3 regions of the Exiguobacterium sp. SH5S4 genome follow, and region 3 is predicted to be linked to each of the others. Evidence: riboswitches for the same ligand, from Rfam matches in the RefSeq annotation. Region 3 holds a riboswitch; each other region holds the start of a gene.
The links. Region 3 has a riboswitch for S-adenosylmethionine ahead of EVJ32_RS14085 (2,3-diketo-5-methylthiopentyl-1-phosphate enolase). Riboswitches for the same ligand answer to the same signal wherever they lie in the genome.
Positions count from the first base shown of each region.

Region 1: it holds a riboswitch for S-adenosylmethionine, as region 3 does, so the genes downstream of both, EVJ32_RS14280 (aminotransferase class I/II-fold pyridoxal phosphate-dependent enzyme) here and EVJ32_RS14085 (2,3-diketo-5-methylthiopentyl-1-phosphate enolase) in region 3, are expected to answer to the same signal.
Region 2: it holds a riboswitch for S-adenosylmethionine, as region 3 does, so the genes downstream of both, EVJ32_RS00510 (methionine ABC transporter ATP-binding protein) here and EVJ32_RS14085 (2,3-diketo-5-methylthiopentyl-1-phosphate enolase) in region 3, are expected to answer to the same signal.

Region 1 covers NZ_SJUQ01000033.1:1,224-6,727, reverse strand. Annotated here, with positions in the region: gene EVJ32_RS14285 (iron-containing alcohol dehydrogenase) at 1-725, opposite strand, end outside; gene EVJ32_RS14280 (aminotransferase class I/II-fold pyridoxal phosphate-dependent enzyme) at 722-1,897, opposite strand; SAM riboswitch class I at 1,974-2,074, opposite strand; gene EVJ32_RS14275 (AI-2E family transporter) at 2,252-3,352, shown strand; gene EVJ32_RS14270 (MDR family MFS transporter) at 3,612-4,856, shown strand; gene EVJ32_RS14265 (peptide MFS transporter) at 4,998-5,504, shown strand, end outside.
Region 2 covers NZ_SJUQ01000001.1:102,153-107,656, forward strand. Annotated here, with positions in the region: gene EVJ32_RS00485 (hypothetical protein) at 1-116, shown strand, start outside; gene EVJ32_RS00490 (arsenate reductase family protein) at 165-518, shown strand; gene gcvH (glycine cleavage system protein GcvH) at 567-950, shown strand; gene EVJ32_RS00500 (PTS sugar transporter subunit IIC) at 995-2,050, opposite strand; gene EVJ32_RS00505 (thioredoxin family protein) at 2,239-2,496, shown strand; SAM riboswitch class I at 2,949-3,054, shown strand; gene EVJ32_RS00510 (methionine ABC transporter ATP-binding protein) at 3,133-4,161, shown strand; gene EVJ32_RS00515 (methionine ABC transporter permease) at 4,151-4,813, shown strand; gene EVJ32_RS00520 (MetQ/NlpA family ABC transporter substrate-binding protein) at 4,842-5,504, shown strand, end outside.
Region 3 covers NZ_SJUQ01000031.1:24,947-30,450, reverse strand. Annotated here, with positions in the region: gene mtnA (S-methyl-5-thioribose-1-phosphate isomerase) at 1-952, opposite strand, end outside; gene mtnK (S-methyl-5-thioribose kinase) at 949-2,103, opposite strand; SAM riboswitch class I at 2,185-2,287, opposite strand; SAM riboswitch class I at 2,493-2,595, shown strand; gene EVJ32_RS14085 (2,3-diketo-5-methylthiopentyl-1-phosphate enolase) at 2,667-3,821, shown strand; gene EVJ32_RS14080 (2-hydroxy-3-keto-5-methylthiopentenyl-1-phosphate phosphatase) at 3,818-4,468, shown strand; gene EVJ32_RS14075 (methylthioribulose 1-phosphate dehydratase) at 4,465-5,082, shown strand; gene EVJ32_RS14070 (cupin domain-containing protein) at 5,096-5,504, shown strand, end outside.

The DNA.
Region 1 (5,504 bases), on a different contig from region 3:
GCGTTGTGGACGGCGTGGGCGACGGCGACGCGTGTCCCGGCGTCACCGAAACCACCGACGGCACCGCCGACGGCGAGGATGTGATCGACCGCGAACCGGGTCTCTGGCCCATACGCGGTGAAACTGGACTCACTCAAGTCGAGTTCGACGAGCCGGCCGCATTGTTCGGCCAAGGCGAGACCGGTATTGACGCCGGCATCAGGCGAACTGTCGCCGCTCAAATAGCGGGCCTCGTAAAACTTGGCGACCGTGTCGATGACGCCGGCTCGGAAGTAGTCGTACGGCGAGTCCGTCACGACCCTCGCGTCGACGATGACCCGCTCGATGACGACGCGGAACACGTCGTAGCGGTCATAGGCACCCTGCTCGTCATAGATGACGCTGAGCGGTGTGAAGGCGGCACAGTTCGAGGCGAGCGTCGGGATGACGATCAGCGGGACACCTTGCCGGTAAGCGACGAGTTTCGCCGTGTCGACGAGCTTGCCCCCACCGACGGCAAGGAGGACATCCACATCCTTCAAACGGAGCCGTTCGACCTCCGCGTCCGTGCATTCGCCACGGAACAGCGATGTCGGATAGGCAGTGATCGCTGGCAGGACGCGCTTGACGACGTCAAAACCGTTCTGCCCGCGCAGCACGTGAGCACGACGGCCAGCGATCAATTCATCGAGCCGCTCGAGCGCATCATCCGCATGGTCGTACTCGAGCACGGCTTGGCGGATCATGCCCGGACCTCTTCATACGTCGCGAACAGTTTCTCGATCCGCTCGACGGCCTCGTCGATCTTCGGCTCGGCGGAGACGAGCCCGAACCGGACGTACCGCTCGCCTTCTGAGCCGAAGAAATAGCCAGGCGTCACGGCGACCCCTGCCTCGTGGAGCAGCTTATGCGAGAACGATTTGGCGTCCCCGTCCGGCACTTTCGCCCAGACGAAGAACGAGCCGCTCGGGGCCGTGATGTCCCATCCGGCCTGACGTAACCCGTCGACGAGCCGGTCGCGGCGGGCCTCATACAACCGTGACAAGTCGTCCCGGAGCGAACGCGGTGACTCGAGCGCGGCGATGGCCGCCTCTTGGATGGCCGAGAACACGCTCACATGGACGTGGTCCTGATACGTGTTGATCGCCTCGATGATGTCGCGGTTGCCGACGGCGAAAGCGACCCGCCAGCCGGACATGTTGAACGCCTTCGACATCGTATACACCTCGATGCCGATGTCTTTCGCTCCCGGCGTCTGCAGGAAGCTCGGCGGGACGTGACCGTCGAAACCGATGCTGCCGTAGGCGAAGTCGTGGACGACCATGAGGTCATGCTTATTCGCGAAACGGACCGTGTCGTCAAAGAACGCGGGCGACGCGACGGCACCGGTCGGATTGCTCGGGTAGTTCAAATACATGAGTCGCGCTCCCTGCGGATCGAGCGTCTCATAATCAGGAAGATAACCGTTCTCTTCCCGGAGGACGAGGTCGTGGACGACCGCGCCGGCGAGACGCGCCCCCGAGATGTAGTCCGGGTAGCCCGGGTTCGGGAGCAACATGCCGTCACCTGGCTCGAGCACACATTGCGGGAGCGTGATGAGTCCCGACTTGCTGCCGATCAAGATGGCCACTTCGGTCTCGGCATCGAGCGCGACGCCGTATTCGGTCTGGTAGAACGTCGCGACCGCTTGCTTCAGGCGCGTCTGTCCCCGGAACGGGCCGTATTGGTGTGTCGCCGGGTCGAGCAGGGCCGTCTGCAACGCCTCGCAGATCGGGGCTGGTGTCGGCAAGTCGGGCGTCCCTTGGCCGAGCCGGATGACGTCGCGGCCTGAACGCTCGAGTGCGGCGACTTCAGCGGCGAGTCCGACGAAATGCTGGGGTGGTAACGTTTTAAGTAACTTCGAGCGTCTGTCTGTCATGAATAGTCCTCCTATGCAAAAACACCCCTTTCCGAGGAAAGGGGTGTCGAGATACGGACGTATTCAAACAACCACCTTTCCATCTCTCAAGGTCACCTTGCTGGAATTAGCACAGTATTGAAACAATCTGTTGCTGAAGCTTCATCGGGCCAGTCCCTCCGCTTCTCTTGATAGAAAGTGTTTTTATATGCAATTGATAATTTCTGTAATATGTCATTTAGTAAACCAAACGTTACCAACCTTGTCAATCCTTATTTCAAAAATTCCTTACCGCTATTGAATCCCAGTAAAAAAACGTTCATAGTAAAAGATGAACGTTATTCTGCAAAATTTACAGCATGAGGGGATAGACCATTGGAACTAAACCGTCAATTGATATGGAAGTTAAGCGTGATCGGGCTGATTCTGCTCGTCCTATGGAAAGTCATCAGTGAGCCGGACACGATCTCTCGGGTCCTGCAATATGCGTTTCAGCTGTTGACGCCGATCATCATGGGAATCGCCATCGCGCTGCTCCTCAACACCGTCCTGTCCTACATAGAAGAACGGTTCCACTTGAAGCGCTACCAAGGCTTGTTGATCGTCTACGTCACGTTCATCGGGATCCTTGTCGTGTCAGCGGTGACGCTGTTCCCTCGCATCTATTCGAGTGTCGCGTCTCTCATCGAGGAGCTCCCGTTTTATATTCGCCAAATCGATAGCTTCCTCGGTCAACTCAACACGTATTTGAGAGAATACAACGAGACGATCGCCCAAGCCATCGACTTGAACCGGTTCGAGGAGCGGTATTCCGGATGGGTCGAGACGGCCGTCGTGTCTTCGGTCGGTTACGTGTCGAGCTTCACGATGACGTTGATCAACTTGTTGATCGGGATCGTCATCTCGATCTACTTGTTGAAAGACAAGGAAGTGTTCGCCCGGATGTTCAAACGTCTGCTGTATGCGATGTTCCCGGTCGCCTCAGCGAAGACGACGATCGACATCTTCCAAGAGATGGACTATATCTTTAAACGCTACATCATCGGAAAGTCGCTCGACTGTCTCATCATCGGCGTGATGGCCGTCATCGGGCTCTTGATCATCGGCGCGCCGTACGCGCTCTTGCTCGGTGTCATCATCGGGGTGCTGAACTTCATCCCATACGTCGGGCCGCTCTTAGGGATGATCCCGGCGTTCATCATCACCTACTTCTACGATCCGTTCACGGCCCTGCTCGTCTTGTTGTTCATCTTCTTGCTGCAACAGTTCGACGGACTCTGGCTCGGCCCGAAAATTCTCGGCGACAGCGTCGGGATCACCCCGTTCTGGGTCATCACATCGATCATCATCGGGGGGAGCCTGTTCGGCCTCGTCGGGATGTTTATCAGCGTACCCGTGACCGCGATGATTCAGGTCGTCTTGTCCCGGTTGATCGATTATCGGCTCACCCGCAAGAATTTAAATGAACTGTTATGACGCAAGTCAAAATATGTTGACACATTTCAAGAATCTGTCATACAGTTGAAATGAAGAGTAAACTTTCAGAAAGGAGGACCCGCCATGTCAGTCATGACGCAGCCACATCGTATCCAATTTCATACTGACGGGTCGGGGTCTTCCGTTTCATGAACTGAAGTCACCCGCCTGTCTTCCGAGGCGTACATAGGTTAAGTAGGGACGAGTATGCCTCCGTGCATCCTTCGTCCCTTTTATTTTGTAGAAGCAGGTGAAACGTATGATTCAATCACTCAAACGGCTCGACCGTAACATTTGGATTCGTTTCCTCGGCGAGACGATCACCGGTGTCATGATGTTCATGATCGCCCCGTTCCTCGTCCTCTATTACAGCGACAAGCTCGACAGCTACGTCCAAGTCGGTGTCATCTTGGCGACCGGACCGATCATGGCGCTCATCGGCTCGGTCGTCGGCGGACGTCTCGCCGACCTGTATGGCCGAAAGCCGGTCATGATGACCGCCATCCTCGGTGATGCGGTCGCCCTCATCGGTTTCGCTTTCGCGGAAACGTTTTGGCCGCTCCTGCTCTTGAACGCCATGCTCGGCTTGACGAACTCGTTGTTCCACCCGGCCGCGAGCGCGATGGTCGCCGACGTGACCGAGCCGGAACAGATGAACGAGGCGTTCGGTCTCTTACGGATGGGACATAATATCGGCGCGGCGTTCGGTCCCCTGCTCGGCAGTGCCGTCTTGTTCATCGACCGACAGTACATCTTCTTCACGGCAGCGTTCGTCTTTGCCTTGTATGCGCTCGTTCTCGGACGTTTCATCCGCGAGTCGCTCCCTGAGACGACCGGGCAGGACACACCGTCGAACCGTGACGTCTTGCGCGTCTTTTACAACGACAAAGTCTTTCTCGTCTTCATCTTCGCCGGAGTCTTCATCTCGATGGGCTTCTCGCTGATCGAGAGCATGTTGCCGCTGTTCTTGAAAGAGTCGATGCCGTCGTTCACCGACCGCGAGAACCCGTTCGCCTATCTGCTCGCCTTGAACGGCATCATGGTCGTCTTGTTCCAATTCCCGATCGCCTCAAAACTCGGGCGCAAACCGTTCGGCAACGTCATGCTGGTCGGGGCGACGATTTTCGGGATCGGGATGATGTTGATCGCGGTCGTGCCGCGGCTCCTCTATACGCTCGGCACCCCGTACCTCGTCCTCGTCGGTATCCTGCTCGCCGTATACGCGTTCTATACGCTCGGCGAGATGATCATGTCGCCCGTCCAACAGACGTTCATCGCCATGATCGCCCCCGAGAACATGCGCGGTGCCTATAACGGGGCCGCCAGCATCCAATGGTTGATCGGCGGTGTGACCGCGCCGCTCATGGCCAGCCTGTTCCTCGACCAGCGTGCCGGGCACATCGCCCTCATCCTCGTCGGGGCGGCGAGTTGTCTGTCGGGTTTCATCTATTGGCGCCTCGGGAGATACGTCAGCGCGGAAGAAGCTAAACAAAAGACTGCTTAGTTCATCAATCCACCTAAACAACTTGGTTTAGGTGGATTTTAGTTTCGTTTCAAACCTGTTAAAATTTGAACTTCACTTTCATTTTTCCTTTACAAACATAATGATTCTTCTTATGATAATACGGTCAAGGAGGGATCTTTCATGGAAAGGATCGATAAACAGAAAATTGTGGACAGTGTGCCACAAAAAGGATTTTTCGGACAGCCGAAAGGCTTGTTCACGTTGTTCTTCACTGAATTTTGGGAACGTTTCTCGTACTACGGGATGCGGGCCATCCTCGTCTTCTACATGTATTACGAGGTATCGGAAGGCGGTCTCGGGCTCGACCAGAACGTCGCCTTGTCGATCATGTCCGTGTACGGCGCGCTCGTCTACATGTCAGGAGTCATCGGGGGATGGCTCGCCGACCGCGTCTTCGGGACGTCCCGGGCCGTATTTTTCGGTGGTGTGTTCATCATGCTCGGTCATATCGTCTTGTCGATCCCGGGCAGCCTCACGTTCTTGTTCATCTCGATGGGTCTCATCGTCATCGGGACCGGACTGTTGAAGCCGAACGTGTCGAGTATCGTCGGTGACCTGTACCACGAGACGGACCGTCGCCGTGACGCCGGGTTCAGTATCTTCTACATGGGGATCAACCTCGGGGCC
Region 2 (5,504 bases), on a different contig from region 3:
TTCCAGGTTACGGCAAGTCGGTCGAAGCGGCCGTGGCGATGTTGCGCTATATCGAAGCGCGTCACCCGGTCAATACGACGTTGAAGCGAGAAATCGAACGCTTGCTCGAGGCGTGAATTGAGTGAGGTGATTATGCTAAAGTTAAAGATAAGAGGTGATGAAACATGGTGACACTATATGGCTATCCGCCATGCAGTACGTGTAAGAAGGCAGAGAAATGGTTGAAGGAGAACGACGTCGCGTATACATACGTTCATATCGTCGAGGCGACACCGTCAAAAGATGAACTCACGTCGATCTGGCAACAGTCAGGGCTACCGCTTAAAAAGTTTTTCAATACGAGCGGGCAAGTGTATCGTAATGAAGGCATTAAAGATAAGCTCCCGAATTTGTCAGAAGACGAACAAATCGAGCTTTTAGTCAGCAATGGTATGCTTTTAAAGCGTCCAATCGTCACTGACGGTCAAAAATCGACGGTCGGTTTTTCAGAAAAGTCATTTACAGACGTTTGGGGCTAAGTGCTATAATACACATGTGAGTCTAATTTATTTGAGGGGGAAGTCAAGATGAGCAAAGTACCTGCAAATCTACGTTATTCAAAAGAACACGAATGGGTTGAAGTGAACGGAAGCGTTGCCCGCATCGGGATCACGGATTTCGCACAAAGCGAACTAGGGGACATCGTGTTTGTGGAACTTCCTGAAGTCGGCGGCACGATTTTGCTCGACGAGCCGTTCGGTTCGGTCGAATCGGTCAAGACGGTGTCTGAACTGTACGCACCGATCTCTGGGAAGATCACGGCAGTGAATGAATCACTCGCGGATTCTCCGGAACTCGTCAACGAAGCACCGTTCGAAGGCGCATGGATGATCGAAGTCGAGTTGAACGATTCAACGGACGTCGACAAACTCATGTCAGCCGAAGAATATGAAGCGATGATTCAAGGCTAACAAAAATCCCGGTTTCTCTTTATGAGAAGCCGGGATTTTTTGATTTAGTCGAAGTCGAGGCGGTAATGTTCAGGCTGGATGAGTGATGTCCGGTTGAACAGGCGATAGAAGACAATCCCGAGCGTCACCGGAATGAGGCCGAACAAGACGATGACGAGCATGACGTTCCATAGGGCGAAGCCGCCTGGCATCAAGTGCAGGGCGTTGACTGGTCCGATGAGCCCTGAGACGCCGAAGCCGGCGCTGATCGGTGTCCCCTCGATACGGAGGATACCGGCGAGCGCACCGAGAATGGCCGCGTTCGCGAGCACCGGCAGCATCATGATCGGACGGCGGACGAAATTTGCCATTTGAATTTTCGGTGAGCCGAGGAAGTGAGCGATTGATGTCCCGGTGGCATTCATCTGCCACCCGGCGATGGCGAGACCGAAGCCGGCCGCGACGACACCGAGGTTGGCGGCCCCGGCGGCAACACCGGACAGGCTGATCGCCGTCGCGATCCCGACCGTCGAGATCGGAGAGACGATGATGAGCGAGAACGCCATCGCGATCAACATGCCCATCATAATCGGCTGGAGGTCAGTCATCGTCATGATGATGGTGCCGATGTACGTCGTGATCTGGGAGATGTACGTGAGTAAGAACATGCCGATCCCGCCGGCGATGACGATGACCGTCATCGGTAAGACGAGCACGGTGTACGTCTTTAATCGTGGTGACAACTGCATGACCATATATGTCGCAAGGGCCGCCGTCACGCCGGCCGTGATGACGTCGCCGATACCGGCCATGAGGAACGCGCCTTCCTCGATGCGGATGGCGCCGCTTCCGACCTGGGTCGCGATACCGATCGTCCCGGCCTCGAGCGCAGAACGTCCGAATTGCATCGCGACGGTGACACCGATGATGACCGGGAGTAGGCGCATCGCGATCGTCGTCGCGTCTAAGATGAACTGCAAAGACGGAAAATACGGTAAGATGGCTTTCGTTAATTCACCGAGCAATGCGCTCGGGATGAGGGCGATTAAAATAGCGAGACTGAGTCCGTTCAATACGTTCATCAAAAATTGTTTGCCTGTCAGTTTCGTTTGTTCCGTCATGGGTGGATTCACCTGTCCTTTTCTACGTGTTTGCTGTTATGTACGAAAGCGATAAAGTTAATGACCATACTATGCCTCTTTTGGGCGAGCGTCAACAAGAAATATTGAACTATTCAGATTTTTCCAGTTGAGCACAACTTTTGAACAGATCGGCTCACATTCATATACTTAGAAAAGAGGTGAGAACAATGATTACAGACGGATTGTTATATATATACGCCCCGATGTGTGGAACATGCGCTGTGGCCGAGCGGATGCTCGCCGTCGTCGAAGCGGTCGACCCGACACTCGCGATCGACAAGCAGGACGCCAACTTTATCCCGCAAGAGTTAGAAGCGTATCAAGTCATGAGCGTACCGGCGCTGTTAAAGCTTAAAGACGGCCAAGTCGAAGACCGATTATATGCGTTCCAAAACGTGCAGCACGTCCTATCTTTCGTTAAATGAGATAGGATGATTAGAATAATCAGAAAATTTTAAATAATCAGTTGACACAGAAAGTTCACGAATGGTATATTCATTACAACATCTTACTTGAACACAATATAGGACGAGATTTTCCAGCCATCAAGACGTTTTAGAACAGCCGGTGCATCACTTTACGCGACTTTTAGGTGGACCTTCCCTTAGATTGTCCCCCAAAAAAATCAAGCGCAGGGACACCGACCGCGTAACCGCACGGTACGTTCTAAGGCCGAGTGATGGATGGCTTGAATCCCCCATATAAGGATGAACACTCTGATCGGGCAAAAGAGTTTCATCTATGGGTTGTCCTTCCGTGACTCAAGGTGCTACGTTCTGTGTCATCCTCGGATGGCACCTTTTTTTGATTTTTCGCACAAAATAGTTTGACATGAAAATAATGTGTCGCTATTATAAAGCTAATCGAATAAACAACACTCTTATCAAGAGAGGCTGAGGGACTGGCCCTATGACGCCCAGCAACCGCGGAGCAATCCGAAATGGTGCTAATTCCAGCAAGGTGAGAACCTTGGAAGATGAGAGCAATCGTTGTCCGTACCGATAAAGTACGCACGTTTGCTCAAACGTGTGTACTTTTTTTGTTGTCAGGAGGGAAAGGTATTGATTCAATTACGTAACGTGGCCAAATGGTTCGACACGAAGAACGGTCGGGTCCAGGCGGTCGATGATGTGTCGCTCACAATCGAGAGCGGCGAAATTTTTGGAATAATCGGATATTCAGGAGCAGGCAAGTCGACGCTCATTCGTCTACTTAACCGGCTCGAGTCACCTTCAAGCGGTGAGATTGTCGTCGCAGGGAGCGAACTGACGAAACTCACTCCGAAAGAACTGCGCGGGGTGCGCAAAAACGTCTCGATGGTATTCCAACACTTTAATTTATTATGGTCGCGCACGGTCGCTGAGAACATCAGCTTCCCGCTCGAACTGATCGGGGTACCGGCCAGTGAACGCAAACGCCGCGTCCAAGAGCTCGTCGATCTCGTCGGCCTCGCCGGACGTGAAGACAGCTATCCGTCGCAACTATCGGGCGGTCAAAAACAGCGAGTCGGGATTGCCCGCGCGCTCGCTACAAATCCAGACGTGCTCCTCTGCGATGAAGCGACGAGCGCACTCGACCCGAAGACGACCGATTCGATTCTTGAACTGCTCGTCAGCATCAATAAGAAACTCGGACTGACGATCGTCCTCATCACCCATGAGATGCATGTCATCCAAAAAATCTGTCACCGCGTCGCCGTCATGGAGGCAGGGAAAGTCGTCGAGACCGGTCAAGTCGCCGACGTGTTCCAACATCCGGAACAGCCGATCACGAAAGAGTTCGTCAAACAAATCGGCGCCGTCGACGACATGTCGCTCACGTTCGAACATTTGAAAGCACGGTATCCGACTGGTCAAATCGTCAAGCTCAAATTCTTGAACGAGACGGCCGAACAGCCGATCTTGTCAGAAGTGTTGAAACAGCACGACATCGGCTTCAACATCATCGGCGGAAACGTGACGCAGTCGCAAGTCGGTGCGCTCGGGACGCTATTCATCCAATTGATCGGAGAGCCGGCTGAAGTCGAGCGGGCCATCGCCTCAATCCGGTCACAGGCAGTGGAAGTGGAGGTAGAAAGCGATGTTTCCTAATGTAGATTGGCAAGTCATGCTTGAACAGACGTGGGAGACGCTTTATATGACGCTCGTCGCGGGAGCTGCGACATTCGTCATCGGTCTCGCCCTCGGCATGCTCCTATACGTCACAAACGAACCGCTCATGACGAAGAATCGCCCGATTTATACAATCATCAGCGCGGTCGTCAACGTGTTCCGCTCGATCCCGTTCATCATTTTGATCATCTTGCTCATCCCGTTCACGCTCCTTCTCGTCGGGACGATGCTCGGATCGACGGCGGCGCTCCCGGCGCTCATCATCGGGGCGGCCCCGTTCTATGCGCGCATGGTCGAACTCGCGCTTCGTGAAGTCGACCGTGGCGTCATCGAGGCGGCCGAGTCGATGGGCGCGACGAAATGGCAGATCGTCTATAAAGTGTTGTTCCCAGAAGCACTCCCGGCCATCGTGTCAGGCATCACGGTGACGATCGTCGCCATCGTCGGTTACACGGCCATGGCCGGGGTCGTCGGCGGCGGCGGCCTTGGGAACTTGGCATTCCTTGAAGGGTTCCAGCGTTCACAAAGCGACGTCACGTTTGTCGCGACCGTATTGATCTTAGTCATCGTTTTCGTCGTTCAGTTTATCGGCGATCGACTCGTCTCAAAAATCGACAAGCGTTCTGCTTGATCAAAAAGAAAATTTGGAGGGTATCACAATGAAATCATGGAAAACAGTACTCGGATTGACAGCAGCTTCAGCACTCACAATTCTCGCGGCATGTGGCGGCGGGGACTCAGAATCAGGCTCGGGCGACGACAAGACGCTCATCGTCGGCGCGTCGAACGTACCACACGCCGAGATTTTAGAGCACGTCCAAGATGAATACGAAGCAAAAGGCTACACGCTCGAAATCAAGAAGTTCCAAGACTACGTGCTCCCGAACAAGACGCTCGCAGCGGGGGAACTCGACGCGAACTACTTCCAACACGAGCCGTACCTCGAGTCACAAATGGCTGAGAACAAAGACTATAAATTCGCTTCAGCCGGTGGTGTTCACATCGAGCCGATCGGTGTCTACTCACAAGACTACAAGTCACTCAATGAACTTCCGGACGGAGCTGAGGTCATCATGAGCTCGTCGGTCGCTGACCACGGACGGATCTTGACGATGCTTCAGACAGAAGGCTTGCTCACGCTCGCTGACGGTAAGACGACAGACGCGACAGTCGCTGACATCGTCGACAACCCGAAAAACTTGAAGTTCAAGACGGACGTCGAAGCGGCACTTCTCCCGCAAGCGTTCAACAACGGTGAAGGTGACGCCGTCCTCATCAACACGAACTACGCGATCGATGCCGGGCTCAACCCGCTCGAAGAC
Region 3 (5,504 bases):
TGATCAGTTCAGGCGGTGTGACGTCAAACGCCGGGTTAAAGACGGTGATCCCGACCGGCGCCGTCGGTTGTCCGCCGATATGGGTCACTTCTAGCGCGCTCCGCTCCTCGATTTGAATCACATCGTCCGCCGTTAAATCAAACGTCGAGTGCGGGGCCGCGACGTAAAACGGGATCCCGTAATGTTTAGCCAGGACGGCGAGCTGGAGCGTGCCGATCTTATTGGCGACGTGACCCGTCCGTGTGATGCGGTCAGCGCCGACGATGATGGCGTCGACTCCTTTCGCCTGAATCGTCCAAGCGGCCATATTGTCGGTGATGAGCGTGACGTCGATGTCGGCCCGGTCGAGCTCCCAGACGGTCAGGCGTGCCCCTTGGAGGAGCGGCCGCGTCTCACAAGCGAAGACGTTAAACGCGATACCTCGCTCTTTCCCGACGTAAAACGGCGCGAGCGCAGTCCCGTAACGCGACGTCGCGATCGCCCCGGCGTTACAGATCGTCAAGACGTTCCCCCCTGCCGGCAGCACCGTGAGCGCATGCTCCCCGATGGCCCGATACGTGTCGACGTCTCGCTCGAACAGCGCGATGGCCCGATGTTTGATGTCAGTCGCGATTCTTTCAAAGTCGTCTCCGACGTTGAATCCGAGAAGCGACTCGATCACGTTTTGCAGATTGACCGCCGTCGGACGGGTCGCGATCAATCGACGGCCGACGAGGTCGAGCCGGCGTGTGAAGTCCGGGTCATCCTGGAGGCGGACCGCTTCTTTCGCGAGCACGAATGCGCCGAAATAGGCGATGGCCGGCGCGCCTCGGACTTGTAACGTCTCGATGGCGTGCTCCGCCTGTTCGAGCGTCGCGATCGTCACGTACCGCTCTTCATGGGGCAGTAACGTTTGGTCTAAAATGACGAGCTCGTCCCGGTTCGGGTCGAAGCGAATGTTTTGGACTGTCATACGCGTACCCCCGCTAACAGCGTCACTAAATCATCGATCGAACGGATATCGTGGCGCTGTTTAATGAGCGTCGTGCCGAGCGTGAGCGCTTCCCGTTTCCGCTCGAGCCGGACCGTTTCCGGTAACGTCTCGAGGTCAGCGACTCCGGCGAGGCCGATGGCGCGGCGAATCAGTTCGCATCCGGCATAGCCGATCGTGTCGCTAAAGATGGTTTGAAGTAGCTCATCGACGAATCCGTCCGTGTTGAACGGTTCGACCGCCGTCTCAAACTTCGTCCGGAACGTCTTCTCAAACGTCTCCCATACCGTCAATACGTCCGTGAACCGTTCGAACCGTTTGAGTGGGTCATGGAACGTCGATAGCGTCAAATGGGCGACGATTTGCCCGATGTCAAAGCCGAACGGTCCGTAAAAAGCGAACTCCGGATCGATGACTTTCGTCTCTTGTTGCGTCGCGAAGATACTGCCTGTATGTAAGTCTCCGTGCAAGAGCGCGTCGTGTTTCGTGACGAAACCGACTTTCAGTTTCGTGACCTCCACTTTCAATTTCTGGTCACGCCAAAGCGCTTCGACGTCCTGACGGAGCGCGGTTTCGATGTTGTTCGATTCGGCATCTTTGTACGGATCGGTGAAGATCAGTTTTTCAGTGATGTCGCACAGTTCCGGGTTGTAGTAATCCCGTTCTTTCCGCTTCTTCTCAATCGGGCCGGCCGTATAGTCTGACGTCTCAAACAACGTCTGTCCTAAAAACTCACCGATGTGACGGGCGAGTTCAGGATACGTTTTCCCTTCCAAATAGCCCGTCCGGACGATATCAAAGTCGGACAAGTCCTCTAAAATCGTGTAGGCGAGCGTCCGGTCACTGCCGAGAACGACCGGGACGAAACGCGGGACGACGCTAGCGAATTCGCGCAACGCGAGCTGCTCGATCCACGCCCGTTCAAGTGTGAGCGGCCAACTCTCTCCGACGACTTTCGCATACGGTAGCGCCTGCTTGACGATGAGGCTCGTTTCGCCTTGACGGATGCGGAAGACGAGGTTCAAGTTGCCGTCCCCGATCTCCTCGCAATGCGCGATGCCCCCATCTTCGAGTAACCCTAACGTTCTGACGTGCTCGACGACTGTCTGTTCTGTAAATGGTTGATAAGCCATGTCTGTTTCCCCTTTCGGTATATTCCCCACAAAAAAAGCCCCTTTCTCCGCGAGAAAGAGGCACAGCCGTAACGGTTGTTCCTCTCATCTGTCAGACGTATGTCTGGTGGATGTAGCACCGTGCCTACTGGTCGGTTGCTGCGGCGTCATCGGGCCAATTCCCTCTGCCAACTCGCGATAAGAGTGTCATATTCGATTGTGTGAACTTGTTGTGATGAATGTTACTTACTCGAGCACCAAGTTGTCAACGTCAATTTTCGGACCCGGTGTTGTCTTTTCCCGGGCATATATAGAAACAATGAATTCAACTATTTTTTCTCAAAAAAAGGAATTGACGAACCGGATATTGTGTGACAAAATTCAATTAAATTTCACAACTTCAAAATACATTCTTATCAAGAGCAGACGGAGGGGACAAGCCCGATGATGTCGCAGCAACCGACCCGATTGGGCACGGTGCTAATTCTTGCAGCGTAAGCTGAGAGATAAGAGTTCATTTTTTTATGATGACCTCTTGCCTCGGCATGGGGTCATTTTTTGTTTGACCGGAAGGAGGAACGAACATGAGTATTACTGCCACATATGAAATCAGCCGGACGAACCGCGTCGCGACTGTCGCCGAGAAAATCGCCCTTGAACTGACCGTCGGCACATGGACGGAACTGCCCCACCTAGAGCAAGAACAATTAAAGGCGTATCGGGGCGAGGTCGTCTCAACGACGCACACGGAAACGACGAGTCGCTTCACAATCCGTTATCCGCTCCATAACGTCACGCCCGACTTCTCATCCATCTTGACGACGACGTTCGGGAAATTATCGCTCGATGACTCGGTACGCTTGATCGACTTGACGTTACCCGAAACGCTTGCGTCTGAATTCCCCGGAGCAAAGTTCGGTGTTCAAGGCGTTCGTGAGTTGCTCGACGTCCATGATCGCCCGCTCGTCATGAGCATCTTTAAAGGGATCATCGGCCGTGATTTACGCTTCTTAGAACAGCAACTTCGAGACCAGCTCGCCGGCGGCATCGACATCGTCAAAGATGATGAAATCCTATACGATAATCCGCTCACTCCGTCGCTTGAACGAGCTAAAATCGGGGCGGCCGTCATCCAAGAACAGTTCGAAACGACCGGGAAACGTTCGCTCTATGCCATCACGCTCAGCGGTCCGGTGTTCGGGCTACGTGACCAAGCGCTCCGCTTGATCGAGGCGGGCGCGACGGCACTGTTGTTCAACGTCTATACATACGGGCTCGACACACTCCGCGAACTCGCGAGCGATCCAACAATTAACGTCCCGATTTTGGCGCATCCGGCGTTCGCCGGCGCCTTGACCGGCTCGATCAGCCACTCGCTCTTGCTCGGGAAATTGTTCCGCCTCGCGGGGGCCGACTTGACGCTGTTCCCGTCCCCATACGGTTCACTCGCGACACCGTCCGATGAGGCGTTCGCGATTCGGGATAGCAGTGCTCGGCCGCACTGGGCGAAGCCGATTCTACCGGTCCCGTCGGCCGGCATCCATCCGGGGCTCGTCCCGGACATCATCCGTGATTTCGGCACAGACGTCGTCATCAACGCCGGCGGCGGCATCCACGGTCACCCAGACGGCGCGGCTGCCGGGGCCCGGGCGTTCCGACAAGCGATTGAGCAAGTAGTGGGCGTGGCGAGCCAGACGAACGAGCTCGAGGCCGCGCTAAAGGCGTGGTCAAAACAATGACGATTCACATCTTGTGTGACTTCGACGGGACGATCACGGCCGAGGACAACATCATCGCTTTGATGCGGGCGTTCGCACCGCCCGAATGGCACGCGCTCAAAGACGACGTGCTCGCTCAAGACATCTCGATCCGCTCCGGGGTCGGACAGATGTTCCAGCTGTTGCCGAGCGCTGACGCTTCGGCGTACCGTGACTACTTGCTGGACCGCATCACCTTGCGCCAAGGTTTCTCGACGTTTTTGGCAGAAGTCCGGCAACAAGTTTGGAAGTTCGACGTCGTCAGCGGCGGCATGGACTTTTTCGTGTACCCGATCTTGCAAGACCACGTCGCGCCGGACCACATCTACTGTAACGTCGCCGACTTCTCGGGCGAGACGGTACGCGTCGACTGGCCCTACGCCTGTGACGCGCATTGCACGAATGATTGTGGTTGCTGCAAACCGACAATCGCCCGGACGATCGTCGATCCCGTTGATCGCTTGATCGTCATCGGTGACTCGGTGACCGACTTCGAGATCGCCAAACGGGCCGATTTCGTCTACGCCCGTGGGCAACTCATCACGCTCTGTGAAGCAGAAGGCATCGCCTACGCCCCGTTCGAGACGTTCGACGACATCACCCATCACATGAAGGAGGTGCACGTATGAGCGTGACCGCACGTTGGCTTGAACTCGCCGACATTAAAGACGAACTCGCCGCGCGCGACTGGTTCCCCGGAACGAGTGGCAATTTGGCGATTCGTGTCTCCGACGACCCGCTGACCTTCCTCGTCACGGCGAGCGGACGCGATAAACGAAAACGGACCGCGGACGATTTCGTCCTCGTCGACGCGGCCGGCAGGTTACTTGGCGAACAAACTGGCAAACCGTCCGCTGAGACGTTGCTACACGTCGAGGTGTTCAACAAGACTGCGGCGACGTGTTCACTCCATGTGCACACGGTCGACAACAACGTCATCTCCGAGCTCCATGCCGTGAACGGTGAGGTCGTCTTCACGGGGCAAGAGATCATCAAGGCACTCGGGTATTGGGAAGAGGACGCGGTCGTCCGGGTCCCGATCATCGACAATCATGCCGACATCCCGACGCTCGCGGCCGCCTTCGCGCCTCACGTCCATTCAAGCGCCGGTGCCGTCCTCATCCGTAATCACGGCATCACGGTCTGGGGCGAGACGCCGGCTGCGGCGAAACGTTATTTAGAAGCATACGAATTTTTGTTCAGCTACACGTTAAAACTACGCGCCTTAGGCGTCCATTCATAAGGAGGAACTATCTATGGCAACTGTCTATTTCCAACAAACCGAAGAACGTCTCGTCGACCAATCTGAAGTGAACGTATTTTTAGAATCGCGCGGTATTCTGTATGAGCAGTGGGACATCGCTAAACTTCCGGTCGCGCTTCAAGAAAACTACGAACTGACGGACGACGACAAGCAAGCCATCCTCGCAACGTTCCGTGACGAGATTCAAGACGTGTCGGAGCGCCGCGGCTATCAAACGGCCGACGTCATCTCGCTGTCTGACGCGACACCGAACTTGGACGAACTGCTCGTCAACTTCCAAAAGGAACACCATCATACGGACGACGAGGTCCGCTTCATCGTCAGCGGGCACGGCATCTTCGCCATCGACGACGCCGAACGTGGCTACTTCAACATCGAACTCAATCCCGGCGATTTGATTT